3 regions of the Kitasatospora sp. NPDC086009 genome follow, and region 3 is predicted to be linked to each of the others. Evidence: riboswitches for the same ligand, from Rfam matches in the RefSeq annotation. Region 3 holds a riboswitch; each other region holds the start of a gene.
The links. A riboswitch is a leader RNA that binds a small molecule or an ion and turns the genes downstream of it on or off. The one in region 3 is predicted to bind cyclic di-AMP.
Positions count from the first base shown of each region.

Region 1: linked by a shared signal. The riboswitch ahead of ACIF6L_RS29065 (peptidoglycan DD-metalloendopeptidase family protein) and the one ahead of ACIF6L_RS09285 (transglycosylase family protein) in region 3 are both predicted to bind cyclic di-AMP.
Region 2: linked by a shared signal. The riboswitch ahead of ACIF6L_RS25075 (transglycosylase family protein) and the one ahead of ACIF6L_RS09285 (transglycosylase family protein) in region 3 are both predicted to bind cyclic di-AMP.

Region 1 is NZ_JBITSA010000015.1:35,940-45,685, forward strand. Features, by position in the region: gene ACIF6L_RS29060 (MFS transporter) at 1-1,514, opposite strand, end outside; cyclic di-AMP (ydaO/yuaA leader) riboswitch at 1,825-1,985, shown strand; gene ACIF6L_RS29065 (peptidoglycan DD-metalloendopeptidase family protein) at 1,990-3,024, shown strand; gene ACIF6L_RS29070 (DUF2470 domain-containing protein) at 3,400-4,119, opposite strand; gene ACIF6L_RS29075 (MFS transporter) at 4,347-5,561, shown strand; gene ACIF6L_RS29080 (RidA family protein) at 5,656-6,072, opposite strand; gene ACIF6L_RS29085 (IclR family transcriptional regulator) at 6,140-6,901, opposite strand; gene ACIF6L_RS29090 (sugar kinase) at 6,898-8,187, opposite strand; gene ACIF6L_RS29095 (alanine racemase) at 8,314-9,615, shown strand; gene ACIF6L_RS29100 (amidohydrolase family protein) at 9,615-9,746, shown strand, end outside.
Region 2 is NZ_JBITSA010000012.1:3,300-13,045, forward strand. Features, by position in the region: gene ACIF6L_RS25050 (FAD-dependent oxidoreductase) at 1-846, opposite strand, end outside; gene ACIF6L_RS25055 (Ppx/GppA phosphatase family protein) at 1,275-2,216, opposite strand; gene ACIF6L_RS25060 (DUF501 domain-containing protein) at 2,213-2,878, opposite strand; gene ACIF6L_RS25065 (septum formation initiator family protein) at 2,850-3,335, opposite strand; gene eno (phosphopyruvate hydratase) at 3,479-4,765, opposite strand; gene ACIF6L_RS25075 (transglycosylase family protein) at 5,021-5,947, opposite strand; cyclic di-AMP (ydaO/yuaA leader) riboswitch at 5,952-6,124, opposite strand; gene ACIF6L_RS25080 (cytochrome P450) at 6,398-7,672, opposite strand; gene ACIF6L_RS25085 (SDR family NAD(P)-dependent oxidoreductase) at 7,831-8,265, shown strand; gene ACIF6L_RS25090 (MazG family protein) at 8,483-9,502, opposite strand.
Region 3 is NZ_JBITSA010000003.1:15,270-25,015, reverse strand. Features, by position in the region: gene ACIF6L_RS09315 (extracellular solute-binding protein) at 1-399, shown strand, start outside; gene ACIF6L_RS09310 (sugar ABC transporter permease) at 509-1,510, shown strand; gene ACIF6L_RS09305 (carbohydrate ABC transporter permease) at 1,550-2,458, shown strand; gene ACIF6L_RS09300 (alpha-amylase family glycosyl hydrolase) at 2,500-4,212, shown strand; gene ACIF6L_RS09295 (LacI family DNA-binding transcriptional regulator) at 4,238-5,257, shown strand; gene ACIF6L_RS09290 (hypothetical protein) at 5,317-5,517, opposite strand; gene ACIF6L_RS09285 (transglycosylase family protein) at 5,697-7,001, opposite strand; cyclic di-AMP (ydaO/yuaA leader) riboswitch at 6,988-7,146, opposite strand; gene ACIF6L_RS09280 (hypothetical protein) at 7,539-9,677, shown strand.

The sequences.
Region 1 (9,746 bases), on a different contig from region 3:
GATCCGGTGGCGGGGCCTTCGCCGTGTCCGGCGGCGGCATGGCCCGGATCCAGCGGAGGGGCGGTGCCGCAGGCGTAGGTGCAGTCCGGCTCGGCGACCGGGTGGTCCTCGGGGGCCAGCACATTGCCCCGGACGGTGGTGAACGCCGTCACCGCGCCGGTGACCAGCAGCCCGGCGCAGATCAGCATCGCGGTCCGGAAGGCGGAGTCCACCGCGGCCGGCACCCGGTAGGCCTCGCCGCTGAGCCCGGCCAGCGCCGGCAGGGCGGCCACCGCGAGCAGCCCGGCCGCGCGGGCGGCGGCGTTGTTGACGCCGCTGGCGATCCCGGCATGCCGGACCTCCACCGCCGCGAGCACCGTCGCGGTCAGCGGCGCGACCAGCAGGACCATCCCGCAGCCCATCACGGTGGCGGCCGGCAGCACGTCCGTCCAGTACGAGGCGTCGGAGCCGATCCGCAGCATCAGCAGGACCCCCGTCGCGCAGAGCAGCGGCCCCACGGTGAGCGGGAGGCGCGGGCCGATCCGCTTGCCGAGCCGGCCGGCCCGGGCGGACAGCGCGAGCATCAGCACGGTGATCGGCAGCAGGGCGAGCCCGGAGACCAGCGGGGAGAAGCCGGAGACGATCTGCAGCTGGACGACCAGGAGGAAGAAGACGCCGCTGAACGCCGCGTAGACGCAGAGGGTGACCAGGTTCACCGCGGTGAACAGGCGGGAGGAGAAGAGGCCGAGCGGCAGCATCGGCTCCGGGACGCGGCGTTCGACCACCACGAAGGCCGTGCCCAGCAGCAGGCCGGCCGCGCCGGACACCCACACCACGGCCGAGAGCCCGTCGCCCGCCGCGGTCAGCGCGTAGGTGACCGAGCCCAGCGCGAGCGCGGCCAGCGCCGCGCCGAGGACGTCGAACCGGCCGGTCGCGCTCTCGTCCCGGCTCTCCGGGACGTGCCGGGAGGCCACCGCGACCACCAGGGCGGCGAGCGGGACGTTCAACAGGAAGATCCACCGCCAGCCGGGGCCGTCCACCAGCCAGCCGCCGAGGAACGGGCCGATCGCGGCGGACACCCCGCCGAGGCCGGACCAGAGGCCGACCGCCGCCGAGCGGTCGTCAGGGTGGAACACCGCCTGGAGCATCGCCAGCGAGCCGGGGGTGAGCAGCGCCCCGCCGACGCCCTGCACCGCGCGGGCGGCGACCAGCACCTCGATGGTGGGGGCCGCGGCGCAGGCCGCCGAGGCGGCGGCGAACCAGAGCACGCCGATCAGGAAGACGCGGCGCCGGCCGTAGCGGTCACCGAGCGCGCCGCCGAGCAGGATCAGGCCGGCCAGGGTGAGCAGATAGGCGTTGAGCGTCCATTGCAGGGCGGCGAGCGGAGCGCCGAGATCGGTGCCGATCCGGGGCAGTGCGACGTTGACGACGGTGCCGTCGAGCATCGCCATGCTGGAGCCGAGCACCGTCGCCAGTAGTACCCAGCGGCCCTGCGCGGTGCCCAGGCGCAGGGTGCCGGCCTCGGAGGTGGCCACCGCCTGATCCTGCGCTCCGGGAGGCGACGTGACAAGGGTCACCGGGGGTGTGTCGGCGGATGGCTTTCCGTAGGTGATCGCATGCGTACGGACACCGAAATCGGCGGAGCGTCGTGGATCAGTGGCACGCGGTGAATCGATTGTGCACATACTGTGCAGCCGATCATTCGGAGTGTCACGGCCTTCCCGGTAGTGGTTGTCGATTCAAGAGATCGACATTGCTTCGCCCGGGCGGATGAGTTTTAGTTCAGCGACCGCCCGGCATTGGACCGGGTGGCCACCGGGTGGAACGCCTAGTCCTGCCGCTGCCCGGTGGTACGAACCGAACTCTGTACGGCAGGAGCGGGGGACCCAAAGGTAAGTCGCCGGACCGGAATTCACGGTCCGGCTTGGGGTGAAGCCGCGCTATGCGGCCGGGCAACTCCAGCCCGAACCCGACAGCTCACCTCGCAGGCGTCGGAGAGGACAGTTCGCCATGCCCGCACAGGCTCGTCGTATCACCCTGCCCCGCGCCGCCCGCATCGGCATCGCCACCGCCGTGACCGGCGCCGCTTTCGCCCTCCCGCTGGTGACCACCATCAGCGCCCAGGCCCACACCGCCCCGGCCGCCAAGCCCGCGCAGACCTCCACCTGGACCGGCGCCACCAGCGTCGATGCCGCGCCGGCCGCTGCCGCGCAGCCGGCCGCCGAGGCCGCCAAGCCGGCCGCCGCGCCGGCCGAGGAGAGCTACAAGGTCGTCGGCGGGGACACCCTGTCGAAGATCGCCGACGCCAAGCAGGTCGAGGGTGGCTGGAAGGCCCTCTACGACCACAACCGCTCGGTCGTCGGTGCCAACCCGAACCTCATCTTCCCGGGTCAGCAGCTCGCGCTGGGTGCCAAGGCCGCCGCCGCTCCGGCCGCCGCCGAGGCCGCCAAGCCCGCCGCCCCGGCCGCCAAGCCGCAGGTCTCGCAGGACGCGCAGAAGCCGGCCGCCCAGCACGCCGCCCCGAAGCCGGTCCAGGCCGCCAAGCCCGCCGAGGCCCCGGCCGCCAAGCCGGCCGCCCCCGCCGCCAAGCCGGCCGCTCCGGCCGCTCCCGCGGCGCCGGCCGCCGCGGCCAGCACCTCGGGCTTCGTCGCCCCCCTCGCCAACCCGAAGCTCGGCACCGCCTACGGCGTGGCCGGCTCGATGTGGGCCTCCGGTCACCACACCGGTGCCGACTTCGTCGCCTCCACCGGCACCCCGCTGCGCGCCGTCGGCGCCGGCACCGTGGTGAAGGCCGGCAACGGCGGCGCCTACGGCAACGAGGTCGAGATCAAGCTCGCCGACGGCCACTACGCCGAGTACGCGCACCTGTCCTCGATCGGTGTGAAGATCGGTCAGACCGTCACCGCCGGCCAGCAGATCGGCCTCTCGGGTGCCACCGGCAACGTGACCGGCCCGCACCTGCACTTCGAGATCCGCACCGGCTCGGAGTACGGCTCGGACATCGACCCGATCGCCTACCTGCGGGCGCACGGCGTCTCCCTCTGACCTGAGGTCGGACTTCCGCTGGGTGCGGGGCGTACGACCTCCCGGGATGGTCATGTCGGGTGACCGCTCGACCGGGTGATCGCCGCACCGTCAGCGGATCATGGGCGCGGGACACGCCCTGGCCGGCCCGGCTCGCGAATTTCCTTCGCGAGCCGGGCCGGCCTTTTTCGTGCCCTTCTGACAGGCAGATGCCCCCCCGCGATCAGGGTTTCCGTCCGGCTTTTCCGAGTGGTCGGTTCCGTCGTGCGGAAGGCCTTTCCGGAAGGCCTTCCTGGGGGCCTTCCGGGCGATGACGACGGGCCGTCCGCGGTCGGACGGGCCGTCAATTCTCGGTCGGCGGTCGCGGTGAAAGGAATGGGCCGCCCCGGCGGGGGGTCAGGACCGGTGGGCGGGCAGGTCGCTGTTGGCGGCGGTCAGCAGCTGGTGCACGCGGTGGCCGAACTCGTCCGCGTCGCGGGCCGGCGCGGGGAAGACCAGGCGGACGTCGCGGTGGCCGTAGGGGTGGTCCAGACGGAGCACCAGGCCGTGCCGGTCGAGGGCCAGCGGGCGGACGTTGGGGTGTCCGACGAGCAAATCGCGGTCCAGCAGCCGGGTGAGCAGGGCGAGGGCGTCCGGGTGGTCGTCGGCGAGGTGGGTGAGCATCGCCGCCTCGAAGCGCGCCAGCGGGTCGGGCGCGGCCAGGGCGAGGTCGGCGCCGGTGAGGGCGGTGGTGCCGTACGGGGTGGAGAGGACGGCGTGCGCGACGTCCAGCCGCAGGTGGACGCTGAGGCCGTCGTCGGCGAGGTGGGCGAGGTGCAGCCGGCCGGCCAGGGTGAGACGGCCGCGGACGCGGTCGCGGACGGCGACCGGGGCGATGTCGGTGAGGTCCAGGACGACGGCCAGGCCGTCCTGCTCGCGGGTCACGGCGAGGGTGAGCGGCGAGTCGAGCGGTGCGCTCAGGCGCAGCCGGGAGCCGTGTACCGAGACCGGGGTGTCCAGGTCGTGGTACTCGCCGCAGGCCCGGATCACCACGGAGGACGTGGTGCTGAGCAGGCTGCAGACCCGTTCGGCGGCGGTGGGTTCGGGCGCCTCGACGTCGACGGGGCTGGGGCTCATGACGACCTCCGTTGGTTAGGTGAGGCTAACCTAATCACTTCGCCAGGGGAGGGCAAGGTGCGCGCGGGTGGTTGGCGGGTCGCGCTGGAGGGTGCGCGGGTCCAAGGGGTTGCAGATGGAGATAGCGAGCGCTTGCAAGTATCTGGCGTTCGGTCGTATTGTCGACGCTGGTAGTTGCACACGCAATCTTCTGTACGCTTCTGTACGCTCTGGAAAGCGGTCCCCTCATGCCCCTCGCGCTCCTGGCGCTGGCGATCAGCGCCTTCGGCATCGGCACCACCGAGTTCGTGATCATGGGCCTGCTGCCCGAGGTCGCCGGCGACTTCTCGGTGTCCATCCCCACCGCCGGCCTGCTCATCTCCGGCTACGCACTCGGTGTCGTGATCGGCGGCCCGCTGCTCACCGTCCTCGGCACCCGGATCCCCCGCAAGGGGATGCTGCTGATGCTGATGGGCCTGTTCATCGCCGGCAACCTGGTCTCCGCCGTCGCGCCCGCCTTCGGTCTGCTGCTGGTCGGCCGGGTGCTCGCGGCCTTCGCGCACGGCGCCTTCTTCGGCATCGGCTCGGTGGTCGCCGCCGACCTCGTCGCCCCGCACAAGCGGGCCGGCGCCATCGCCCTGATGTTCACCGGGCTCACCGCCGCCAACGTGCTCGGCGTGCCGATGGGCACCCTGCTCGGCCAGCACTTCGGCTGGCGCTCCACCTTCTACGTGGTCGCGGCGCTCGGCGCGATCGGCTTCGCCGGCATCGCGGCCCTGGTGCCCGTCCAGCCGCGCGCCGAGGACACCCGGCTCGGCCCGGAGCTGGCCGTCTTCCGCAAGCCGCAGATCTGGCTCGCGCTGAGCATGACGGTGCTCGGCTGGGGCGGCATCTTCGCGATGTTCACCTACATCACGCCGATGATGACCGAGATGGCGGGCTTCGCCCCCTCCAGCGTGACCTGGCTGCTCTTCCTGTTCGGCGTCGGCCTGTTCATCGGCAACCTGCTCGGCGGCTGGTTCGCCGACCGCGCGCTGATGCGGAGCCTGTACGTGATCCTGGCGGTGCTGGCGGTGCTGCTCTTCGCCTTCACCCTCGCCTCGCACAGCAGGGTCGGCGCGATCGTCGCCATTCCGCTGATCGGCGTGTTCGGCTTCGCGACCGTCGCACCGCTGCAGAAGCGGGTGATGGACCAGGCCGCCGGCGCGCCCACGCTGGCCTCGGCCGCCAACATCGCGGCTTTCAACCTGGGCAACGCGCTCGCCGCCTGGCTCGGCGGGCTGGTCATCTCGTCCGGGCTCGGCTACGACGCGCCGAACTGGGTGGGCGGGCTGATGGCCGCCGCCGCCCTGGGGGTCGCGCTGCTCTCCGGCGCGCTGGAGCGTCGGGGGGCCGGCGCCGGTGGCAGGGTCGTGGCGCGCGGTGGAGCGGCCGCCGAGGAGGCGGTCACCGCCGGGCGGTGAGCGCGGAACGCGCGGGGCCCGGACACTCGTCCGGGCCCCGCGCGTCGTGTCGCGGCGGGTCAGCCGATCACGGCTCGCGTTTCTCGGTGGCCGGTCAGCCGATCACGGCCTGTGCGTCGATCTCGACCAGCATCGGCTCCTGCGGCAGCTCGACGAAGATCGTGGTGCGGCAGGGCTTCACACCGCCCGGCGCGATGTTCTCCTCGATGAACGCGGCGTAGACCTCGTTCATCAGCGGGAAGTCGGCCCGCTTGGTCAGGTAGACGCGGAACATCACCACGTCCTCGATGGTGGCGCCGCCGGCCTCCACGATCGCCTTGACGTTCTCCAGCGTGCGGCGGGTCTGGGCCTTCACGTCGCCATGGTGCAGGTACTCGCCGGTGGCCGGGTCCTGCGGGCCCTGGCCGGAGACCTGGAGGATGGGGCCCTTGCGGACGCCCTGGGAGAACATCCAGGCCGGGGCGGGGGCGCCGTCGGTGCGGATCTCGGTCTTGTCGCTCTGGTCGCTCATGGGCTTCCTCGGTTGGTGGTGGCGGGTCGGCAGGTCCGGGGCCGGCGGGGCCGGCCGGTTCGGCGGGTCAGCCGGTCTGGGGAGCCTGGGGGTTCTGCCCGCAGTCGGCGGAGACGGCGCGGGCGGTGGCGAGCAGCTGGGGCAGCAGCTCCAGCACCTGTTCGTAGGGGAGGACGACGTCGGGGACGGAGATCGAGGCGGCGGCGACGACGCGTCCGCTGGCGTCGCGGATCGGCGCCGCCACGCAGTTGATGAAGGCCTCGTGCTCGGCGTGGTCCTGCGCCCAGCCCTGGGCCGCGACCTTCTCCAGCTCGGCGAGCAGCGCCTCGGGAGTGGTCAGGGTGCGGGCGGTGTGCGGGGTGAAGTCGATGCCGGCCACCACCCGGCGCCGCTCGGGCACCGGCAGGTCGGCGAGCAGCACCTTGGAGACGGCGGCGCTGTGCAGGGCCGCCCGCAGGCCGATCCGCGAGTACATCCTGACCGGGTGGCGCGAGTCGTACTTGTCGATGTAGACGACCTCCCCGCCCTCGTACGCGGCCAGGTGCACGGTCTGGCCGGTGGCGGCGTTCAGCTCGGCCAGGTGCGGCGCGGCGATCCGGCGGACGCCGCGCTGCTCCAGGGCGAGGCCGGAGAGGGCGAAGAGGCCGGCACCGAGGTGGTAGCGGTAGGCCGGGTCGCGGTAGACGAATCGTTCCTCTTCGAGGCTCTGGAGCAGCCGCAGCACCGTGGTCTTGTGCACGCCGAGCACCTCGGCGAGCTGGTCCAGCGAGCGCTCGCCCTCGCCGAGCTCGGCGAGGATGCGCAGGGCGCGGGTGACGGTCTGGCTCATCGTGCTCCAAGGGCCGGGGAGGCGGCCGGTCGAGGGTCGGTGACACCGCCCCCGGTCACCGGCGCCGCCGTCGCGGACGGGACCGGCCGGGGCGGCGCCGCCGCGGGCAGTACGGGGGACACGATGCCATCCGCGGAGACCCGGGTGGCGGCCCACTCCCGGGGGGAGGCGTTCAGCAGCGCGGCGACCACCGGCTCGGGCGGCAGTTCGGCCTGGTCCCCGTGGGCGGTCAGCGCGCAGGCGGCGCTGAGGTGGCCGAGCCGCAGCCGGCGGCGCTGGTCCAGGCCGCGGACGGTGGCCGCGAGGTAGCCGGCCGCGAAGGCGTCGCCCGCGCCGGTGGCCTCGACCACCTCGACGGCGAGGGCCGGTTCGGTGACGGCCGCGCCGTCCCGCTCCAGCGCGGTGACCGTCCGGGCGGCGTCCTTGACCACCACGGTGGCGGGGGAGGGGAACCGGCGGCGCAGCGCCAGCGGGTCGCCGGTGCCGAAGGCGGCCTCGCCTTCGTCGGCGCCGAGCAGCAGCAGATCGGCGGCGTCCAGCAGTGGGGGGAGGACGGCCGGGTCGCGGTTCAGCCAGAGCGCGGGGCGCCAGTTCAGGTCGAAGCTGGTCAGCCGGCCGGGGCGGCGGTCGGCGAGCAGGGCGCGCAGCAGGGCCAGGCAGTCGTCGGACAGGGCAGCGGTGATGCCGGACAGGTGCAGCAACCGGGCACCGGCGAGCAGGCGGACGGCGGCCGGGTCGTCCAACAGGGCGGGCGAGAGCGCGGCGGCGGCCGAGCCGCGCCGGTGGTAGTGCAGCCGGCTGCGCCCGGGACCGAGGTCGTGCCGGGCACCGGTGGAGCCGCCGACCTCCTTGAGGTAGAGGCCGGTCGGGCGGTGCGGGTCGACGGCGACCGCCGAGACGTCCACCCCGCGGGCGGCGACTTCGCCGACCAGGCGGCGGCCGAAGCCGTCGTCGCCCACCCGGCTGATCCAGGCGCTCGACACGCCGAGCGCCGTCAGGGCGCCCGCCACGTTGGACTCGGCGCCGCCGACCGAGAGGCGGAAGTTCTCCACCGCCTCCAGCGGGCCCGGCCGGTCCGGCAGCAGGACAGCCATCGACTCGCCCACGCAGACCGCCGTCGGGGTCCCGGGCGTCGGGCGCGTCGCCGCTCCGCCGTGGGCCACCGGGCCGTCGTGCGCCGACGGTCCGCCCGGTGCCGCCGTCGGGCCCGGCTCCGCCCGGCCGGCCGCCGTCAGGCTGTCGAGCGGAGGGGTGCCCGAGCTCACGGCGGCGTCCTGTCGGGGCATCTGGTGGGCTCCTCGTGTGCTGCGGCTGACCGTTTCCGTTGACCTTCGTCCGGCGCCGATGCTAGAACCGTGATGCCAGCATGTGCAACCCTCGTTGCACATGCTGCAACACGTAAGGAGAATACGGTGGACCAGACCTTCGTAAGCAGCGGCATCGGACCGGGCATCGACACCGGCGCGGTCGCGGCCCTCGCCGACGAGGTGCTCGACTGGCGCTTCAAGGCGCTGCCGCCCGCCGCGTGGGGGTCGACCGTGCGGGACTACCTCGCCACCGGGCCCACGCTCGCCGGTTTCGGCACCCCGCTGCTCACCCTGGACGCCGCCGCGCTCGACCACAATGTGCGGACGATGGCCGACTGGTGCGCCAAGGCGGGCGTCGCCCTCGCCCCGCACGGCAAGACCACGATGGCGCCGGCGCTCTGGCAGGCCCAACTGGACGCCGGCAGCCACGGCATCACCCTGGCCAACCTGCCGCAGGTCCGGGTGGCGCGGGCGTTCGGCGTCCGGCGGATCCTGCTCGCCAACACCCTGCTCGACCCGGCCGGGCTCGGCTGGCTCGCCGGTGAGCTGGCCGCCGACCCGTCGTTCGCCTTCGTCTCCTGGGTGGACTCCACCGAGAGCGTCCGGCTGATGGACGAGGCGCTGCGCGCGGCCGGCGCCGAACGACCGGTCGAGGTCCTGATCGAGCTCGGCGGCCCCGGCGGGCGGACCGGCGCCCGCGGGGTCGACGCGGCCGTCGAAGTCGCCGCCGCGGTGCTGCGCGCGCCGACGCTGCGACTGGCGGGGATCGGCGGCTACGAGGGCGCACTGGCCCACGACGCCGGCGCCGACGGCCTGGCCACCGTCCGCGGCTACCTGCGCGCCCTCGCCGACCTGCACGGACGGCTGGCCGGCGGCTACGCCGACGGTGCCCCGCCGATCGTCACGGCCGGTGGCAGCGCCTACTTCGACCTGGTGGTCGAGGAGCTGGCCGCACTGCCGGAGGCCTCGGTGGTCCTGCGCTCGGGTGCCTACGTCGCCCACGACGACGGCTTCTACCGGGGGATCTCCCCGCTGGCCCGGGGGGCCGGTCCGACGCCCTTCCGGGGCGCCCTGCACGGCTGGGCCCGGGTGGTCTCCCGGCCGGAGCCGCAGCTGGCCCTGCTCGACGCGGGCAAGCGCGACCTGCCCTTCGACGAGGGCCTGCCGGAGCCCCAACTCGTCCGGGGCGGACCGGTGCTGACCGGCACGGCGGCCCGGGTCACCGCGCTCAACGACCAGCACGCCTTCCTGCGGGACGCCGGCGACCTCGCGCCGGTCGGCGCGGTTCTGCGGCTCGGGGTGTCCCACCCGTGCACCGCCTTCGACAAGTGGACGATGATCCCGGTACTGGACGACGCCTCCGCGGCCGATCCGAAGGTCACCGGACTGATCAGGACGTACTTCTGATGGAGCCTCAGTCTCCGGTCGACGACCTCGTCTTCAAGGGGGCCACCGTCGTCGACGGCACCGGCGCCGACCGGTACCGGGCCGACGTCCGGATCGGGCAGGGACGGATCGCCGAGCTCGGGCACGGGCTC
Region 2 (9,746 bases), on a different contig from region 3:
CAGCGGGAGGCCGAAGTTGGCCAGCACCGGGTTGGGCTTGACGCCCGCCGTCCACACGATGGTGGAGGCGTCCGCCTCGACGCCGTTCTTCAGCACGACGTGCTGGTCGACGCAGGAGTCCATCGAGGTCTCGATGTAGATCTCGATGTTGCGCTCTTCGAGCTTCTCCTTGGTCCACAGACCGAGGTCCGGGCCCATCTCCGGGAGGATGCGGTTGGCCGCCTCCACCAGGATGAAGCGCATGTCGTCACGGCTGACGGTCTTGTAGATCTTGGCGGCGTCGCGCGCCATGTCCTCGATCTCGGCGATCGTCTCGACACCGGCGAAGCCACCGCCGACGACGACGAAGGTCAGCGCCTTGCGGCGGATCGCCTCGTCCGTGGTGGACTCGGCCTTGTCCAGCTGCGCCATGACGTGGTTCCGGAGGCTGATGGCCTCCTCGACCGTCTTCATGCCGATGCCGTGCTCCGCCAGACCCGGGATCGGGAAGGTCCGGGAGACCGAGCCGGTCGCGACGACCAGGTACTCGAAGGGCAGCTCGTACGAGTCGCCGGCCGCCGGCTGGATGGTGGCGACCTTGCGGGCGTGGTCCACACCGGTGACAGCACCGGTGAGCACCTCCGCCTTCTTGAGGGCGCTGCGCAGCGGCGCGACGAGGTTGCGGGGCGCGACGTTGCCGCCGGCCGCCTCGGGGAGGAAGGGCAGGTACGTCATGTACGACCGCGGGTCGACGACCGTGACGGTCGCTTCGCCATAGCGCATCTTCTTGAGGATGCGCATCGCGGCATACAGGCCGACGTAACCACCGCCGACAATGAGGATGCGAGGACGCTCCGTGGTGCTCATATCCGAAAGTATCCAGCACCGTCCGGAGCAGCCTTCGTGAGGCCGGTCACAAGCTCCTGGACACCCTGTGCTACACTTCGCGGCCACTTTCTCGGCCCTGGGGAGCTGTCTCACAGCCCTCCCCGCCCCCCCGTGAGGCTATGGACCCGAACGGCCCTGCTGAGCAGCAACGATCCATGGCACGCCTGGGTTCCCGCGCGTGATTTCGATTTTCAAACCCGCACGGGGGCGTCACCTGCGATCCAGCGGGCGACACGACGGACAGGCCTTCGGTCCCACATTTCGGACGTAGCGGACCGGTCAGCGCGACGAATGGCTGGATCGCCATGTGAAGAAATTCACGAACTTTCTCGCAGGGCCCCGGGCGCGCCCCGGCCCCGGACCCCCCGAAGGGGTTCCGAGGCCGGGTCGGTAAGCCTCGCACCGGGCTAGGAGGCGATACTCCAGGCGATGCCGTCCAGGATGTCGTGCTCGCTCACGACCAGCTCGGCGGCGCCGGTCCGCTCCATGATCTCCAGCAGCTCCAGCGCGCCGGCCGCGATGACGTCCACCCGGCCCGGGTGCATCGACGGGATGGCCGCACGCTCGGCGTGGGTGGCGGCGAGCAGCTCGGAAGCGATCCGGGCCACGTCCTCGCGGGTGATCCGCGAGTGGTGGATCCGCTCGGAGTCGTACCCGGGCAGGTCCTGGACGATCGCCGACACCGTGGTGACCGTCCCGGCCAGACCGACCAGCGTCGCCGCACCGGTCAGCGGGACGACCTCCTCGGCCTTGTCCAGCTCGGCCCGGACGTGCGCCCGCGCCTCGGCGACCTGCTCCGCCGAGGGCAGCTCGGCGCCGCCGAAGTGCCGCTCGGTCAGCCGGACACAGCCGATGTCGACCGAGCGGGCGGCCCGGACGTCCTCGGCGCCGAGCACGAACTCGGTGGAGCCGCCGCCGAGGTCGAAGACCAGGTACGGCGCCGGGAACTGGCCGCCGGTGAGCTCCTTGGTGGCGCCGACGAAGGAGAGGTGCGCCTCCTCCTCGCCGCTCACCACCTCGGGCCCGACGCCCAGGATGTCGCGCACGCCCTTGGCGTACTCGTCACTGTTCTCGGCGTCCCGCGAGGCGCTGGTGGCCACGAAGCGGATCCGCTCCGGGGCCACCCCGAAGCCGGCGATCACCTCGGCGTACTCGCGGCAGGCCGCGAAGGTGCGGGCCAGCGCGTCCGGGTGCAGCCGGCCGGTCCGGTCCACGCCCTGACCCAGCCGGTTGATCACCATCCGGCGGTCGAGGTCGGTGATCGCCCCGGTCTCCGGATCGAGGTCGGCGACCAGCAGGCGGATCGAGTTGGTACCGCAGTCGATCGCGGCGACCCGGGTGACACTCATGCGTCGGGCTCCTCGGCATTCTCCTGCGCGGCCCGCTTGGCGGCGCGTTCGGCGGCCTTCTGCTGCTTGGCGGCGATCACGGCCTCGTGGTCCTGCTGCTTGGCGCGGTTCCTCGCGACCCGCTCGCCGGCGGCCTCGACCTCGTCGGGGGAGACGCAGGGGCCCTTGGCCCACCAGTCCTCCAGCATGCCGATCGCCTCGTCGCCGAGCGGGTTGACGCCCTCGCCGGCCGCCAGCGAGTGGCCGACCAGCACGTGCAGGCACTTCACCCGGTCCGGCATGCCGCCGGCGCTGGGGAAGCCCTCCAGCACCTCGATGGCGTCGCGGCGCGCGATGTAGTCCTCGTGCGCCTTCTGGTAGGCGGCGGCCAGCTCTGGGTCCTCGGCGAGCCGGGCGGTCTGCTCCTTCATCACGCCGTCCGCCTCCAGCGTGCCGATCAGCGAGGCGGCCTTGGGGCAGGTCAAGTAGTAGAGCGTCGGGAACGGCGTGCCGTCCGCGAGCCGGGGGGCCGTCTCCACGACGTCCGGGTTGCCGCAGGGGCAGCGGTGCGCCACCGAGCGCAGGCCGCGCGGGACCCGGCCGAGCTGTGCGGCGATGGCCGCGACGTCGGTGTCGGAGACAGAGGGGTGGTTCTCAGTGGTCATGGGGGGAGCTGGCTCCAGCAGGGGCAGGGGCGGGTGAAGAGGGTGGGGCGAGAGCGGCGGTGTCGGCGGCGTCCACCGAGTCCCAGACGCTCGCGTACCAGGGCTTGGCGGCCTTGGCCGCGCCGTCGGAGGGGGCGGGCGGGACGGCGGAGGACTGGGTGGCGCCCCGGCCCGCCGGATCCACCGCGATGTACGGGGTCTCCCCCGGCATCGCGTAGTGCAGCCGGCTGCGGGCCTGCGCCTTGACGTACTCCGGGTCCTGCCAGCGGGTCTTCTCCCGGCGCAGCTGCTCGACCTGTTGCCGGGCGTGCTCGGCCCTCGCCCGCTGGGCGGAGATCTCGGAACGCTGGGAGATGAACTGCCTGGTCGGGTAGGCCAGGATCGCGACCAGGGAGCAGAGCACCAGGACGAGGACGGTCGCCCGGCTCGTGAAGCGAGGCCGGGCGGCAAAGCCCGGGATCCTCCAGCCTGCCATCTCCCGTGTCCCCTCCTGATCGCGACGGTGCCCCGCCGTCCACCCTACGGGGTGAACGGCGGGGCACCGGTCAGGCTTGCGCTACTGGGCGCGCTCGGCCCTCGTGACGGGCCCGGGCCGACGACTGCTCGGCCGCGCGGTCACTACTCGGCGGAGCGGAAGCGCGGGAACGCGCCGCGGCCGGCGTACTCGGCCGCGTCGTCGAGGATCTCCTCGATGCGCAGCAGCTGGTTGTACTTGGCGACGCGCTCGGAGCGGGCCGGGGCGCCGGTCTTGATCTGGCCGCAGTTGGTGGCGACGGCGAGGTCGGCGATGGTGACGTCCTCGGTCTCACCGGAGCGGTGCGACATCATGCAGCGGTAGCCGTTGCGCTGGGCCAGCTCGACGGCGTCCAGGGTCTCGGTCAGCGAGCCGATCTGGTTCACCTTGACCAGCAGCGCGTTGGCGGTGCCGGTCTCGATGCCCTTGGCCAGGCGGGCCGGGTTGGTGACGAACAGGTCGTCGCCGACCAGCTGGACCTTGTCACCCAGCTTGACGGTCATGGCCTTCCAGCCGTCCCAGTCCGACTCGTCCAGCGGGTCCTCGATGGAGACCAGCGGGTACGCGGCGACGAGCTCGGCGTAGTACTCGATGAGCTCGGCGGCGGAGAGCGCCTTGCCCTCGAACTGGTAGGCACCGTCCTGGTAGAACTCGGAGGCGGCGACGTCCAGGGCGAGCGCGATGTCCCGGCCGGGCACGTAACCGGCCTTCTGGATGGCCTCGGTGATGAGGTCCAGGGCCTCGCGGTTGCTGTCCAGGTTCGGCGCGAAGCCGCCCTCGTCGCCGAGGCCGGTGGACAGGCCGCGCTCCTTCAGCACGCCCTTGAGGGTGTGGTAGACCTCGACGCCCCAGCGGACGGCCTCGGAGAAGGACTCCGCGCCGATCGGAGCGATCATGAACTCCTGGATGTCGACGTTGGAGTCCGCGTGCGAGCCACCGTTGAGGATGTTCATCATCGGGACGGGCAGGACGTGGGCGTTCGGGCCGCCCAGGTAGCGGAACAGCGGCAGGTCGCTGGCCTCGGAGGCGGCGTGCGCCACGGCGAGCGAGACGCCCAGGATCGCGTTGGCGCCGAGCGAGGACTTGTCCGGCGTGGCGTCCAGGTCGAGCATGGCCTGGTCGATCAGGCGCTGCTCGGTGGCGTCGTAGCCGACCAGCTCGGGGCCGATCTGCTCGATGACGGCCAGGACGGCCTTCTCCACGCCCTTGCCGAAGTAGCGGTTCTTGTCACCGTCGCGAAGCTCCAGCGCCTCGAAGGCACCGGTGGAGGCACCCGACGGGACAGCGGCACGGCCGGTGCTGCCGTCGTCGAGGCCGACCTCGACCTCGACCGTGGGGTTGCCACGCGAGTCGAGAATCTCACGGGCTACGACGACATCGATGGACGGCACGAGGCATCTCCTAGCGGAAGCAGGTTCGGCTGACGATGGGTGCTGTCGGCCGGATGGTTGCGGAGTCGTTACGACCAGAGCCTAACCGCACGGGCTCCCGGGACCACGTCGGCCTCGGTCCCGTCTCAGCGTGTGGCCGGGCTACCCACCGGTAGTTCACCTGGTTGTCCCACGAAATGCGGCCGGATGCGGACGAAGGGGGCCGAACCGGCCCCCTTCGTGGCGTCACCGCAAGGGGAGTCACCACACGGGCGGTCAGCCGAGGTCGAGCTGCTGGCCCGGGAGGATCAGGTTGGGGTCGGTGCCGACGGTGCCGCGGTTGCCGTCGTACAGCGTCTGCCAGCCGCCCTCGACGCCCTGGGCGGCGGCGATCGTCGACAGGGTGTCACCGGACTGGACGGTGTAGCCGTGCCCGGTGCGCTGCTGGGCGGCGGGAGCGGCCGCGGCCGGGGCGCCGTGGGCGGCGGCGGGGCGGCTGTCCTGGCCCGCGTACCCGCTCGTCTGCTGGGTGGCCTGCTGACCGGCGTACTGCTGGTAGACGCTCTGGTGGCTGGTCCAGTACCAGGCGCCGTCGCTCTGGTACCAGAAGACCTTCGCGTCGGCGTCCCAGCCCGGCTGGCCGGCGAAGCCCGGAGCCCGGCCGTCCTGCTGGGCGGGCTGCTGGGCGGCGGGCTTCGGGGCCTGCTGCTGGGCCGGCTTCTGGGCGGGCTTCTGCGCCGGCTTCTGCGCGGGCTTCGACTGGGCCGGCTTGGCGGCGGCCGTCGGCTCGGCGTCCGAGGAGGTGTCGACCGAGGCCGCCGCCCCGCCCTTGGCCAGGCCCGCCTTCTGGGAGCAGACCGGCCAGGCGCCCGGCCCCTGCGAGGCGAGGACCTTCTCGGCGACCGAGATCTGCTGCGCCCGGCTGGCCTGGTGGGCCTGCGGCGCGTACGAGGTGCCGCCGAACGCCTTCCAGGTGCTGGAGGTGAACTGGAGGCCGCCGTAGAAGCCGTTGCCGGTGTTGATGCCCCAGTTGCCGCCGCTCTCGCACTGGGCGACCGCGTCCCAGGTCGAGGCCGGGGCGGCCGAGGCGCCGGTGGCGGTGAGGAGCGGCAGGGCGAGTCCGACGCCGGCCACGCCGGCAACGGCGATGGCCTTCTCGGTCTGGGTGCGACGACGGTGACGGCCGGTTCCGACGAAGAGCATGGGGAAGTCCTCTCCGCACGCCTGCGAGGTGAGCTGTCGGGTTCGGACCGGGAGGTGGCCCGGCCGCACGACGCGGACGCCTTCTGCCCGCGTGGGCGGCTTCACCCCAAGCCGTGGGGGACGGCAACAAACCTGGTTCCCCCGCCCCTGCCCAAGGGTTCTGGTCGGTTTCCCGTAACGCGGCGGGCAGGATTCGGCGTTCCGCGCACGAGGTCCGCAGCTGCGAACTCCAGGGAGGGTAGACAGATCCTCACATCAATAACAAGCTCATATCGCAGGTATCACACATAAATTACGGCGCGTGGCCGATCGCCTACCAACGACAGAGCTATGTCCGGTTTGATGCTGATTCATACCCGCTGCCAGGGCGTGTCGGCGACATCCCGTCAGCGTGTCGAGGTCTCGGCGCGACGAGATCGAGACACCACCGTGGGCGCCGGACGGATTTGCTCAGAGCCCGTCCACCGGTGCAGCGGAGGGCTTCTCGGGGGTGAATTCCACCGGGAGATCGCGCAGTCCACGCATGATCAGGCCACCGCGCCAGCGGAGCTCCTCCGGGCTGGCGGCGAGTCGCAGATCGGGCAACCGGGTGAGCAGGGTGGTGAGCGCCGCGCGCCCCTCCAACCGGGCCAGCGGCGCACCGATGCAGTAGTGGATGCCGTGCCCGAAGCCGAGGTGCGGGTTGTCCGTCCGGGCCAGGTCGAGGGTGTTCTCGTCGGCGAACCGCGCCGGGTCCCGGTCCGCCGCCGCGAGCACCACCAGCACCGGATCGCCGACCGGGATGTCCACGCCGCCGATGGTCAGCGGGCTGGTCGCGAACCGCCAGGTGGCGAGCTCCACCGGCCCGTCGTAGCGCAGGAGTTCCTCGATACCGGTCTCCAGCAGCGCGGTCTCGCCGCGGGCGATCGAGTCCTGGAGCAGCGCCCGCTGCCCGGGGTTGCGCAGCAGGGCGTAGGTGCCGTTGCCGATCAGGTTCACGGTCGTCTCGAACCCGGCGAAGAGGAGGATGAAGGCCATCGCCGCGGCCTCGTTCTCGGTCAGGTGCTCACCGTGGTCGCTGGCCCGGATCAGCCCCGAGATGAGGTCGTCGCCGGGATCGGCCCGCTTGCGGTGGATCAGCTCCGCCAGGTAGGCGCGCATCCGCTTGACGGCGCGTCCCACCCCGCCGCGCTGCCCGCTGCCATGGCGGATCATCATGCCCGCCCAGTCCCGGAAGTCGTCCTGGTCCTCGGCCGGCACGCCGAGCAGGTCGCAGATCGCGTAGATCGGCAGCGGGAAGGCGAACTCGTGGATCAGGTCCGCCGAGCCGCGCTCCGCGAAGCCGTCGATCAGCCGGTCGGTGAGCTGCTGCACCCGGGGCTCGAACTCCGCCACCCGGCGCGGCGTGAACGCCTTCGAGACCAGCCGGCGCAGCCGGGTGTGGTCCGGCGGGTCGATGTTCAGCAGGTGGGTCATCAGATTGGCCTGGCGCTCGCCGGGGATGCCGACCCGGCCGCTGCGGTGGGCGTGCCCGCTGTGGTGGGCCAGGTTCTTCGAGAGCCGGCTGTCGGCGAGCGCCTGCCGGGCGTCCGCGTACCTGGTCACCAGCCAGGCCTCGACCCCGCTCGGCAGGGTGGTGCGGTGCACCGGTTCGTGCTCCCGCAGCCACGCGTACGCCGGGTACGGGTCGGCGGCGAACTCCCAGGTGAAGAGCGGCGGGCGGGCTGAATCGGGCTGAACTGGCATGTGTCGACCGTATCCGGTGGGGAACCCCGGCGTGGCAGGCGTGAGCCTGGTCACCTGAGGGGTAATCCCTGTTGCGGAGGGTCAGGACCTGCCTACGATCCTCCGCAAGCAAAATGCGTGGGCGCCGGTGCGGAGCCGCCCACAGGGAGGAGCGCACCATGCGGGTCACCGGGGCAGTCGTGGTCATCGCCGTACTCGCCGGCGGGTCGGGAGCCGGCCTCGCCCGCCGGTTCACCGCCGCGGGCGCCTCCGGCGTCCTCATCGCCGACCAGCAGGTCGGCATCGCCGAGGACCTCGCCACCGAACTCGACCGGCCGGGCTGCCCGGTCGTCGGCGTCTGCGGCGACATCCGCCGCCCGAGCGACATCGCCGCCCTGGTCGACACCACCGAGAAGCACCTCGGCCCGATCGACCTGTTCTGCGTCGCCGGGCCGGGCGGCGAGCGCGTCCTCTCCCTCGCCGAGCTGCCGGACCACCTCGACCTGGAGCGACTGGCCGAACTGCTCGCCCTGGTCGGCGAGGCGATCGCCGAGGTCGTCGACGAGGTGGTCCCGGTGCAGCGCCGGGCGGTGGAGGACGTGGCGGCGGTCTGACGGGGGGCGCGGCGGTTCGCGGTGCGGGCGGCGTGCCCGGGCGGCGGTCGCGGTGCGGGCGTGCCCGGGCGCGGGTCTCGGCCCGGGCGTGCCCGGGCGGCGGTCGCGGTGCGGGCGTGCCCGGGCGCGGGCCTCGGCCCGGGCGTGCCCGGGCGGCGGTCGCGGTGCGGGCGTGCCCGGGCGCGGGTCTCGGGCGTGCTCCGGGGGCCGCTCGGGGCTACTCGGGCTTGAGCCCCTCGGCGGCGCGCACGGCGTCCCGGTAGCCGCGCGCGGCCGCCCGGAGCGCGGCGTCCACGTCCACCCCCGCGTCGAACGCCCGCTGCGCCACCGCGAGCAGCAGCCGGCCCGCCGACTCCGCCGTGAGCTCCGCGGGCAGCTCGTAGGCCGCGTCCGGCACACCGGTGAAGCCCGCCCGGCGCACCCGGGACACCAGCTTCGCCGCGTACGCCAGCGCGGGAAGACCGGCCGGCACGCCGTCCAGCACCGACTCGCGCTCCGACTTCTCGGCGGCCTTCAGCGCCTCCCAGTTCGCCTCCACCTCGGCGGCGCCCTCGGCCTCGACGTCCCCGAACACGTGCGGGTGGCGGTACATCAGCTTCTCGACGATGTCACCCGCCACGTCGTCGATGGAGAACGCGTCGGTGGGGTGCTCCTCGGCGATCCGGGAGTGGAAGAAGACCTGGAGCAGGACGTCGCCCAGCTCCTCCCGGAGCGTGTCGCGGTCCCCCTCCTCGATCGCCTCGACCAGCTCGAAGGACTCCTCCACCAGGTACTTCACCAGGCTGGCGTGGGTCTGCTCGGCGTCCCAGGGGCAGCCGCCGGGCGAGCGAAGGCGGTCCATCACCGAGACCAGGTCCAGCAGCCGCGCGCCCGGCAGGTCGTACGAACCGGGCAGCACCTCGATCTCGGGCACCTCGCCCGCGTGCTCGACCGCGAGGCGCGCCAGCGCGTCGGTGAGCCCGGGGTCGCCGTCCGGGCTGCCCAGCCAGACCGTCGGCCCCGAGGCGGCCGGCTGTCCGGTCAGCAGCCGGGCGAGCGCGGGCGCCGAACCGGGCGCCACCACCTCCACCTCGACCCCCGCCTGCCGCACCGCCGGCAGCTGCGGGTGCGCGGCGTCCCCGGCGAGCACCCGCCCGGCCGACCGCAGCGCCTCCCAGGCGGGCCAGGCCAGCAGGCCGGGAGCCACCCGGTGGGTGGTGGTGAGCAGGATCAGCTTCGCGCCCGGAAGATTCGTCACACCCCGAACCTACCCGGCCCCGGTGAGCCCCCGCCTCCACGTTTCACCCGGCCAGGGGGACGGCGGGGCCGGGTGCCGGTCAGGCCGCGTACCGGGTATCGCCCGGCCCGGGGGCGGGTGCCGGTCAGGGTCCGGCAGCGCACTCCGCCCGGCCCGACGGGCGACAAGCCCCCCGTGCGGCGGGACCACAGCACCGGACCGGCCCCACCGCCGCACTCCGCCCGCCCCCGAGGGCGAGGCTGGC
Region 3 (9,746 bases):
CCCGTCCCGGCCGGCTCCAGCGGCAAGTCCGGCGCCCCCACCGGCGGCCACAACATCTCGGTCTACGCGGGCGCCGACAAGGCCCACAAGGCCGCCGCGGAGAAGTTCGCCGCCTTCATGACCTCGGCCGAGAGCCAGGCCTTCATCGCGCAGAAGAACTCCACCCTGCCGACCCGCGCCGACGCCTTCACCCCCGAGGTCAAGGCCGACCCCGGCATCGCCGGCTTCCAGGCCGTGCTGGACAGCGCCCGGCCGCGCCCCGAACTGCCGGAGTACAGCTCGCTGTTCGCCTCGCTCGGCACCAACCTCGGCAAGGTGGTCCAGGGCACCTCCACCCAGGACGGCCTGAACACCGTCGCCACCGACTACGCCAAGCTCCTCCCGGGCTTCGCCAAGTAGTCACCCGGCCGTCCGGCCCGCCGCCACCTCCCGGCGGGCCGGACGGCCAGACCCTTAGCAGCAGTCGCCGAAGCGAGGCGGCGGACCTCCTCCGAGAAGGTGTCGAACAATGTCAGTCGCCGTGCAGGGCGCCACCGGCCAGGGCAGCCGGGAGCGCGATCCGCGTCCGGGCCTGATGGAGCGCCTCAAGCGCTCGTACGCCAAGCACTGGTACGCCTACGCGATGATCGCGCCGGTCGTGCTGGTGCTGGGCGTGCTGGTGATCTACCCGCTGGTCCAGGGCGTGTGGCTCACCCTCACCGACGCCAACAGCCTCAACTCGGCCCGCACCATCGGCGCCAACGAGATCCCGGCGACCTACCAGTTCGTCGGCTTCGACAACTACGCCGACATCCTCTGGGGCCCCGGCTCGTACGACCGCTTCTGGTCGCACTTCGTCTGGACCATCGCCTGGACCGCGATCTGCGTCGCCCTGCACTACACCCTCGGCCTCGCCCTCGCGCTGCTGCTCAACCAGAAGCTGCGCGGGCGCACCGCCTACCGGCTGCTGCTGATCCTGCCCTGGGCCGTGCCGACCTTCGTCACCGTCTTCTCGTGGCGGCTGATGCTCGCCGACGGCGGCGCCCTGAACAGCGTCCTCGGCTTCCTGCACCTGCCCGAACCCAGCTGGCTCTCCGACCCGTTCGCGCAGAAGGCCGCCGCGATCCTGGTCAACACCTGGGTCGGCGTGCCGTTCATGATGATCTCGCTGCTCGGCGGCCTCCAGTCGATCCCCGCCGAGCTGTACGAGGCCGCGGAGATGGACGGCGCCTCCGCCTGGCAGCGCTTCCGGTACGTCACCCTGCCCGGGCTGCGCTCCGTCTCCTCCACGGTCGTCCTGCTCGGCGTGATCTGGACGTTCAACCAGTTCGCGGTGATCTTCCTGCTGTTCGGCACCGGCGCGCCGGACGCCCAGCTGCTGGTCACCTGGGCGTACTACCTCGGGTTCGGCCAGCAGCCGCGGGACTACGCGCAGTCCGCCGCCTACGGCGTCATCCTGCTCTCCATCCTGATCGTCTTCACCACCTTCTACCGGCGCTGGTTGGCCCGCAACGAGCAGGCCAACGGCTGACGCCCCGTACCCCAGCGACCCACGAAGGCAGGTAGCACGATGAGTACCACCACCGAACGACCCCGCGTCGCCGCCACCGCGGCGAGCGCCCCCGCCACCGCCGGGAAGGTACGGCCCCGCGGCCGGAAGTCCCCGCTCGCCACCGCGCTCTCGCACGGCGCGCTGATCACGGCCAGCCTGATCGCGCTCTTCCCGGTGCTGTGGATCCTGTACGTCTCGCTCGGCCCGGGCAAGACGGACTACCTCCACCCCGGCGACATCCTCGACAAGATGACGCTGTCGAACTACACGACGGTGCTGAACGACACCGACTTCTTCACCTGGTTCGGCAACTCGCTGATCGTCGCCGGCGTCACCACCGTGATCGGCGTGATGTTCGCCGCCACCACCGGCTACGCCGTCTCCCGGATGCGCTTCCCCGGGCACCGGCCGCTGATGTGGTCGCTGCTGGTGACGCAGATGTTCCCGATCGCGGTGCTGATCGTGCCGATGTACACGATCATGTCGACGCTCGGCCTGCTGGACACCCACCTCGGCCTGGTCCTGGTGTACTCCACCACCACCGTCCCGTACTGCGCCTGGCTGCTCAAGGGCTACTTCGACACCATCCCGGTGGAGATCGACGAGGCCGGCCGGGTCGACGGGCTGAGCCCGATCGGCACCTTCTGGCGGCTGATCCTGCCGCTCGCCCGCCCGGGCCTGGCGGTGGCCGCGTTCTACTCGTTCCTCACGTACTGGGCCGAGGTGCCCTTCGCGTCGACCTTCATGCTCAGCTCCGACAACTACACGCTCTCGGTGGGCCTGCAGACCTTCGTGAGCGAGCACGACTCGCAGTGGAACCTGATGGCCGCGACCGCGGTGATGATCGCGATCCCGTCCGCGCTCTTCTTCTACCTGGTGCAGCGTCACCTGGTGACCGGCCTGACCGCCGGCGCCTCGAAGTCCTGACCTGCCACCCGCTCACCACTAGTCCCCAAGGGATACCGTCCATGACCCAGAACCTGGCCGACACCTCCCGGCCCGCCGCCGACGCCACCGCCCACGAGGCAAGCACCGGCGCGTCCAGAGGCTGGTGGCGGGATGCGGTCATCTACCAGGTGTACCCGCGCAGTTTCGCCGACTCCAACGGCGACGGCATGGGCGACCTGCCCGGCATCCGCAGCCGTCTGCCCTACCTGCGCGACCTCGGCGTGGACGCCGTCTGGCTCTCGCCGTTCTACGCCTCCCCGCAGGCCGACGCCGGCTACGACGTGGCCGACTACCGCGCGGTGGACCCGATGTTCGGCACCCTGCTGGACGCCGACGCGCTGATCCGCGACGCGCACGGGCTGGGCCTGCGGATCATCGTGGACCTCGTCCCCAACCACTCCTCCGACCGGCACGAGTGGTTCCAGCGCGCCCTGCGCGAAGGCCCGTCCTCCCCGCTGCGCGAGCGCTACCACTTCCGCCCCGGCAAGGGCGAGAACGGCGAGCTGCCGCCCAACGACTGGGAGTCCATCTTCGGCGGCCCGGCCTGGACCCGCACCGAGAACCCCGACGGCACCCCCGGTGACTGGTACCTGCACCTGTTCGCGCCCGAGCAGCCCGACTTCAACTGGGAGAACGGGGCCGTCGCCGACGAGTTCCGCTCGATCCTGCGGTTCTGGCTGGACATGGGCGTCGACGGATTCCGGATCGACGTCGCCCACGGCCTGGTCAAGGCCCCCGGCCTGCCCGACATCGGCGGCGGCGACCAGCTGAGGCTGCTCGGCAACGACGTCATGCCGTTCTTCGACCAGGACGGCGTGCACGAGATCTACCGCAGCTGGCGGAAGATCCTCGACGAGTACCCGGGGCAGCGGATCGGCGTCGCCGAGGCGTGGACCCCGACCGTCGAGCGCACCGCCAACTACGTGCGCCCCGACGAGCTGCACCAGGCCTTCAACTTCCAGTACCTGGGCACCTCCTGGGACGCCGCCGAGCTGCGCTCGGTGATCGACCTGTCGCTCGACTCGATGCGCCCGGTCGACGCCCCCGCCACCTGGGTGCTCTCGAACCACGACGTCACCCGGCACAGCACCCGGTTCGCCAACCCGCCGGGCCTGGGCACCCAGATCCGCACCCCCGGCGACCGCGCGCTCGGCCTGCGCCGGGCCCGCGCCGCCACCCTGCTGATGCTCGCGCTGCCCGGCTCGGCGTACGTCTACCAGGGCGAGGAGCTCGGCCTGCCGGACGTCACCGACCTGCCCGACGAGGTCCGCCAGGACCCGTCCTTCTTCCGCAAGGCCGGCCAGGACGGCTACCGCGACGGCTGCCGGGTGCCGATCCCGTGGTCCGGCACCGAGGCCCCGTACGGCTTCGGCCCGACCCCCGGCGGCCCCAGCTGGCTGCCGCAGCCGGCCGAGTGGGCCGGGCTCAGCGTCGAGGCGCAGACCGGTGACCCGACGTCGACCCTGGAGCTCTACCGCAGCGCGCTGGCCATCCGCCGGGAGCAGTCCGGGCTGGGCGCCGGCACCGGGGTCGAGTGGCTGGCGAGCCCCGAGGGCACCCTGGTCTTCCGCCGCGGCTCCTTCGTCTGCACGGTGAACACCACCGCCGAGCCGGTGCGGATACCCGCGCCGGGCCGGCTGCTGCTGTCCTCCGCGGACGCCGCGCCGGAGGCCGCCGACGCCGGCGGCGAAGCGGTCCTCGGACCGGACAGCACCGACTGGTGGGCGGTCTGACGTGGTTGCAATAGGCTCTGGGACCGTGACTACGGCGCGACTATCAGACATCGCGGCGCAGGCGGGGGTCAGCGAAGCCACCGTCTCCCGCGTACTCAACGGCAAGGCGAACGTTTCCGCCGCCACCCGGCAGACCGTGCTGGCGGCGCTGGACGTGCTCGGCTACGAGCGGCCGACCAGGCTGCGCCAGCGCAGTGCGGGACTGATCGGGCTGATCACCCCGGAACTGAGCAACCCGATCTTCCCCGCGCTGGCCCAGGTGATCGAGCAGGTGCTGAGCCGGCACGGGTACACCCCGGTGCTCTGCACCCAGACGCCCGGCGGCTCCACCGAGGACGAACTGGTGGAGATGCTGGTCGACCGGGGCGTGGCGGGCATCGTGTTCGTCTCCGGCCTGCACGCGGACACCACCGCCGACCACGACCGGTACGCCCGGCTGACCGGCCGGCAGGTGCCGTTCGTCCTGATCAACGGCTTCAGCGAGAAGATCGACGCGCCGTTCATCTCGCCGGACGACCGGGCCGCGATGTGGATGGCCGTCCAGCACCTGGCCGAGCTCGGCCACGAGCGGATCGGCCTCGCGGTCGGGCAGAAGCGGTACGTCCCCGTGCTGCGGAAGATCGAGGGCTTCACGGCGGCCCTGCGGGAGGTCCTCGGCCGGACCGAGGAACAGGCCCGGGAGCTCGTCCACCACACGCTGTTCAGCGTGGAGGGCGGCCACGCGGCGGCCGGCGCACTGCTCGACAAGGGCTGTACGGCGATCGTCTGCGGCAGCGACATGATGGCGCTCGGGGCGATCCGCGCGGTGCGCCAGCGGGGGCTGTCCGTGCCGCAGGACGTCTCGGTGGTCGGGTTCGACGACTCGCCGCTGATAGCTTTCACCGAGCCGCCGCTGACCACCATCCGCCAGCCGGTCGAGGCGATGGCCACCGCCGCCGTCGACGCCCTGCTGGAGGAGGTCGGCGCGAACGCCGCCCAGCGCGGTGAGTTCATGTTCCAGCCGGAGCTGGTGATGCGCGGTTCCACGGGCGCCCGCGCCCGCTGAGACGACGACCGGGGCCCCGGAGGACGATCCAGTCCTCCGGGGCCCCGTCCTGTCCGCCCTCAGCCTTCCTGCGCGGTCGGGCGCTGCTGTCCGGTCCGCTGCCCGTCGGCGGCCTCGCCGGTCCGGCTCTCGGTGCGCCGCCCCCGGGCGAGGTAGTCGCGCAGGATCAGTTCCACGGCGTCCTGCGGGTTCCTGGTGCCGGAGAGCATCATCGCGTCGATCGCGAGATTGGCGTCGAGCGTGACGGTGACCTGGGCCATGTGACTCCTCCTCGGGTGCAGAGCAGCAGCATGCCCGCCGGGCCCGGCTTTGGCCATGCCCGGGCCCGGGCCCGGGCCATCCTGCGCGCGGGCGTGCCGGAGCCCCCGGGGAGGAGCGACCAGACTCTCCCCGGGGGCTGCGGCGGGTGGCGCGGACCGCGTGCGGACCGCAGGCGGGATCAGACCCGGCCGGCGAAGTCCGGGGCCCAGTTGGCGATGGTCTGGGTCCGCACGCCCACGCTCGGGTTGGCGGCCTCGACGTACTTGCCGTCGCCGATGTAGAGCGCGACGTGGTAGACGCCCGAGTCCTGGCCGTTGTTGGACCAGAACAGCAGGTCGCCGGCCTTGAGGGCGTCCAGCGAGACGTGGGTGCTGGCGGCGGCCTGGTCGGCGGCGACCCGCGGGACGGAGACGCCCGCGGCGCGCAGCGCGGCCTGGGTCAGGCCGGAGCAGTCCCAACCGCCGTTGCCGGTACCGCCGTAGACGTAGGCCTGGCCGACCTTCGACTGGGCGAAGGAGACCGCGGCGGCCATGCTGCCGGTGGCGGCCTGGGCCGGCGCCTCGGCCGACGCCTGGGCGGCGGGCTTGGCGGCCGGAGCCTGGGTCTGCGCGGCCGGCTTGGTGGCGGTCGCGGTGGAGCCGTCGGCCTTGCCGGTGGCGCCCGAGGAGCGGTTGAACCAGTCGAAGCCCTGGCCGGACTCGTCCGAGGCCCGGGTCTTCGCGCGGTCGCCCAGGCTCAGGTGCTGGCCCGGGTAGATGACGTGCGGGCCGTCGCCGAGGGTGCCGCGGTTGAGCTCGTAGAGCCGCTCCCAGCCGCCCTGGATGTTGTTCTTGTCGGCGATCGAGGAGAGCCAGTCGCCCGCGACCACGGTGTAGTCGGAGGAGGCCTGCGCGTCCTGACGGTACTGCTGCCAGTTCCGGCCCTGCGACGGCTGGGCGGAGTCGGCGGCGGCCGGGGTCTCGGCGGCCTTCGGGGCGGCCTTGGGCGCGGCCGGCTTGGCGGCGGGGGCGGGGGTCTGCACCGGGGCCGGGGTGGCCTTCGGGGCGGCCGGCTTGGCGGCGGTCGCGGTGTCGACGGCGGCCGGGGTGCCGCCCTTGGTCAGACCGGCCTGGACGGAGCAGACGGGCCAGGCGCCGGGGCCCTGGACGGCGAGCACCTTCTCGGCGACCGCGATCTGCTGGTCCTTGGTGGCGAGGTCGGCACGCGCGGCGTAGCTGGTGCCGCCGAACGCCGCCCAGGTGGAGTTGGTGAACTGGAGGCCGCCGTAGAAACCGTTGCCGGTGTTGATGCTCCAGTTGCCGGTACTCTCGCACTGGGCGACCTTGTCCCAGGTGGCGACGGAGGCGGCCGAGGCGGAGCCGGCGGTGAGGCAGGGGACGGTGAGGCCGATGCCGACGACGCCGAGGGTGGCGATCGCTCGGCGGGTGCGGCCGGACAGGCGGGTGCCGTTGGTGGGCAGCATGGTGACGCGGTCCTCTCCCACGCCTGCGAGGTGAGCTGTCGGATTCGGGCTGGAGTTGCCCGGCCGCGCTGTGGACGCGGCTTCACCCCTAGCCCCGAACCGGTACGAACCGGTCCCGGGCGACTTACCTGTGGTTCCCCCGCTCCTGCCGTGGTGCGTTCTGCGCTGCCAGCGCACCCGACGGCAGGACTCGGCGTTGCGGGTGGGCTGGGTCCGTGTGGCCACGAACGGGGAGCACGTTAAGCAGACTTAAGTTCAAACCGCAAACATGTGTGACGGTCATCACAGTTTATGAAGAGCGTGCTGAATGGCTGTCCACCATGATCAGAAATGACCGATTTCGCGCAACGCCCTTCGGAGCCACGGCAACTGCCTATGCTTCAGGGCGTCAGGACCGACGCGGCCGTCTGGGGGGAGGGCTTCGCAGCGATGGCCATGGACGAGGGTCCCGAGGCCGGCGCGCCGGCCGAGCGGCCGCGTGGAACGCACCGCCGGGCAAAACACCGCAGAGCGGACATCCCGCCCGCCGAGCCCCGAACTCCCCTGCCCCGGCGGACGATGCTGCGCTGGCTCGCCGTCGGCACGGTCTTCGCGGCGGTCGGCGGCGAGGAGGCACTGCGGCGCTCCCTGGACGGCCGCTCCGCGCCCGGCGCCGCCGCGGAGGACCCCGCCACGGCGCCGGGAGCGGCCGACCCGGCCGCGGAGCACCGGCACGGCGCCGCGTCGCCCTCCGGGACGCCCGGGGGCACCACCGACGGCGCCCCCGCCGAGGGGACGGCCGCGCCCGGGCAGCCCACCGCCGGAGCCGCCCCCGCACCCACCCCCGACCAGGGCGGCCGCCCCTGGTCGGACCCGGCCGGCTGGGGCGGCCGGGTACCCGGACCGCAGAGCGCCGTCCGGATCACCGACCGGGTGCTGCTCGACACCGACGCCGCGATCGGCTCGCTGCTGGTCGAGCCGGGCGGTGCGCTCACCTTCGCCGCCGACCGCAGCCTCACCCTCGCCGCCGCGGGCAACGTCGAGATCCGCGGCACCCTCGCGCTCGCCCCCGAGGGCGCCGCCGTGCACACCGTGCGCTTCCCCGCCGTCGACGAGCGGCGCTTCCGGGGGGACGGCATGAAGGTGGTCGACACCGACGTCGGCCTCTGGGTCACCGGCGCCGGGTACCTGCGGCTGGACGGCGCGGCCAAGACCGCCTGGGGGCGCGCCGACCGGGCGCTCGCGGCGGGCGACACCACCGTCAGCCTGGCCGCGCCGCCCACCGGTTGGCTGCCCGGCGACGAACTGGCCGTCACCCCGACCGGCCCGCCCGGCGAGGACGGCTTCTCCACCCGCTACGACCTCGCCGTCGTCCGGGCCGTCAGCGGATCCACCGTCACCCTGGAGGCGCCGCTGACGTACGCGCACCCCCGGGTCGGCGCCGGAGGGGGCGTCACGGTCGGCGCCGAGGTGCTCAACCTGACCCGCAGCGTGCGGATCGAGGGCACCGCCGAGGGCCGCGCCCACGTCCACCTCACCACCTCCCGCCGGGCCGACCTGCGGCATGCGGCGCTGCGCTGGGTCGGCCCGCGCACCGACACCGCGGAGTCCTGGAAGGGCCCGGACGGCAGCGCCCCGGTGACCGCCCCGGTGCTCGGCCGGTACGGGCTGCACTTCCACATGCTGGGCGACACCACCCGGGGCACCGTCGTCGAGGGCCTGGTGGTCCGCGACGCGGGGAGCCACGCCTTCGTCCCGCACGCCAGCCACGGCATCACCTTCCGCAGCTGCATCAGCCACGACACCTGGGAGGACGCCTACTGGTGGGACGGCCCGCCGGACACCCGCACCCCGCAGCAGCCCTCCGACGACATCGTCTACGAGTCCTGCGTCGCCTCCCGCACGCGGCTGGAGCCCAACCCGCGGGCCTACCGGCTGACCGGCTTCAACCTCGGCGCCGGCACCGGCGGCAAGGCGCTGGACTGCGTGGCCGTCGGCGTCCAGGGGGCCGACGGCGCCTCCGGCTTCGAGTGGCCGGAGAACAGCGAGGGGGTCTGGACGTTCCAGCGCTGCCTGGCCCACAACAACCTGCGGGACGGCATCTTCGTCTGGCTGAACGCCCAGCAGCACCACGTGGTCACCGAGTTCGCGGCCTACCACAACGGCGGGTGGGGCATCGAGCACGGCGCCTACCTCAACGACTTCGACTACACCGCGAGCGTGCTGTACGGCAACGGCGGCGGGGGAGTGGCGCTGCACTCGCTCGGCCGGGACAAGGGGACCCTCTTCGACGGCCTGCTGATCGACGCCGCCGGGCAGAGCGACTACGGCGTCTCCACCGCGCGCCACGAACTCGCCGGGGAGGCGGTCACCTTCAGCCGCAGCCGGTTCACCGGCCACCGCCGGGCCGGGATCGCCTTCCGGGCCACCCCGGACGGCAAGCCGGACGACATCCTCGTCCTGGACTGCGAGTTCGACGGCAACGAGCTCTGGATGGACCCGGAGTCGGCGCCGCCGAAGAACATCCTGCTGCGCCGGGCGGGGCAGACCGAGGTGCTCCAGGTGCGCAAGGCGGACGGTGACGGCGGGCGGTCGCCGTGGAACGCCACCGGCGTGCCGGTGGCCGCCTTCGCCGCGCAGTCCCGGCCGGTGCAGCTGCCGGCGCTGCGGCTCAAGGACGCGGCGGCGGCCACCGGCCGGGTGGGCGGGCGGACCTGAGGCGGACCTGAGGCCGGCCGGGGCCCGCCGGGGCCCGCACCGACGCGCCGCGGGCCGGTGCGGCGCGGG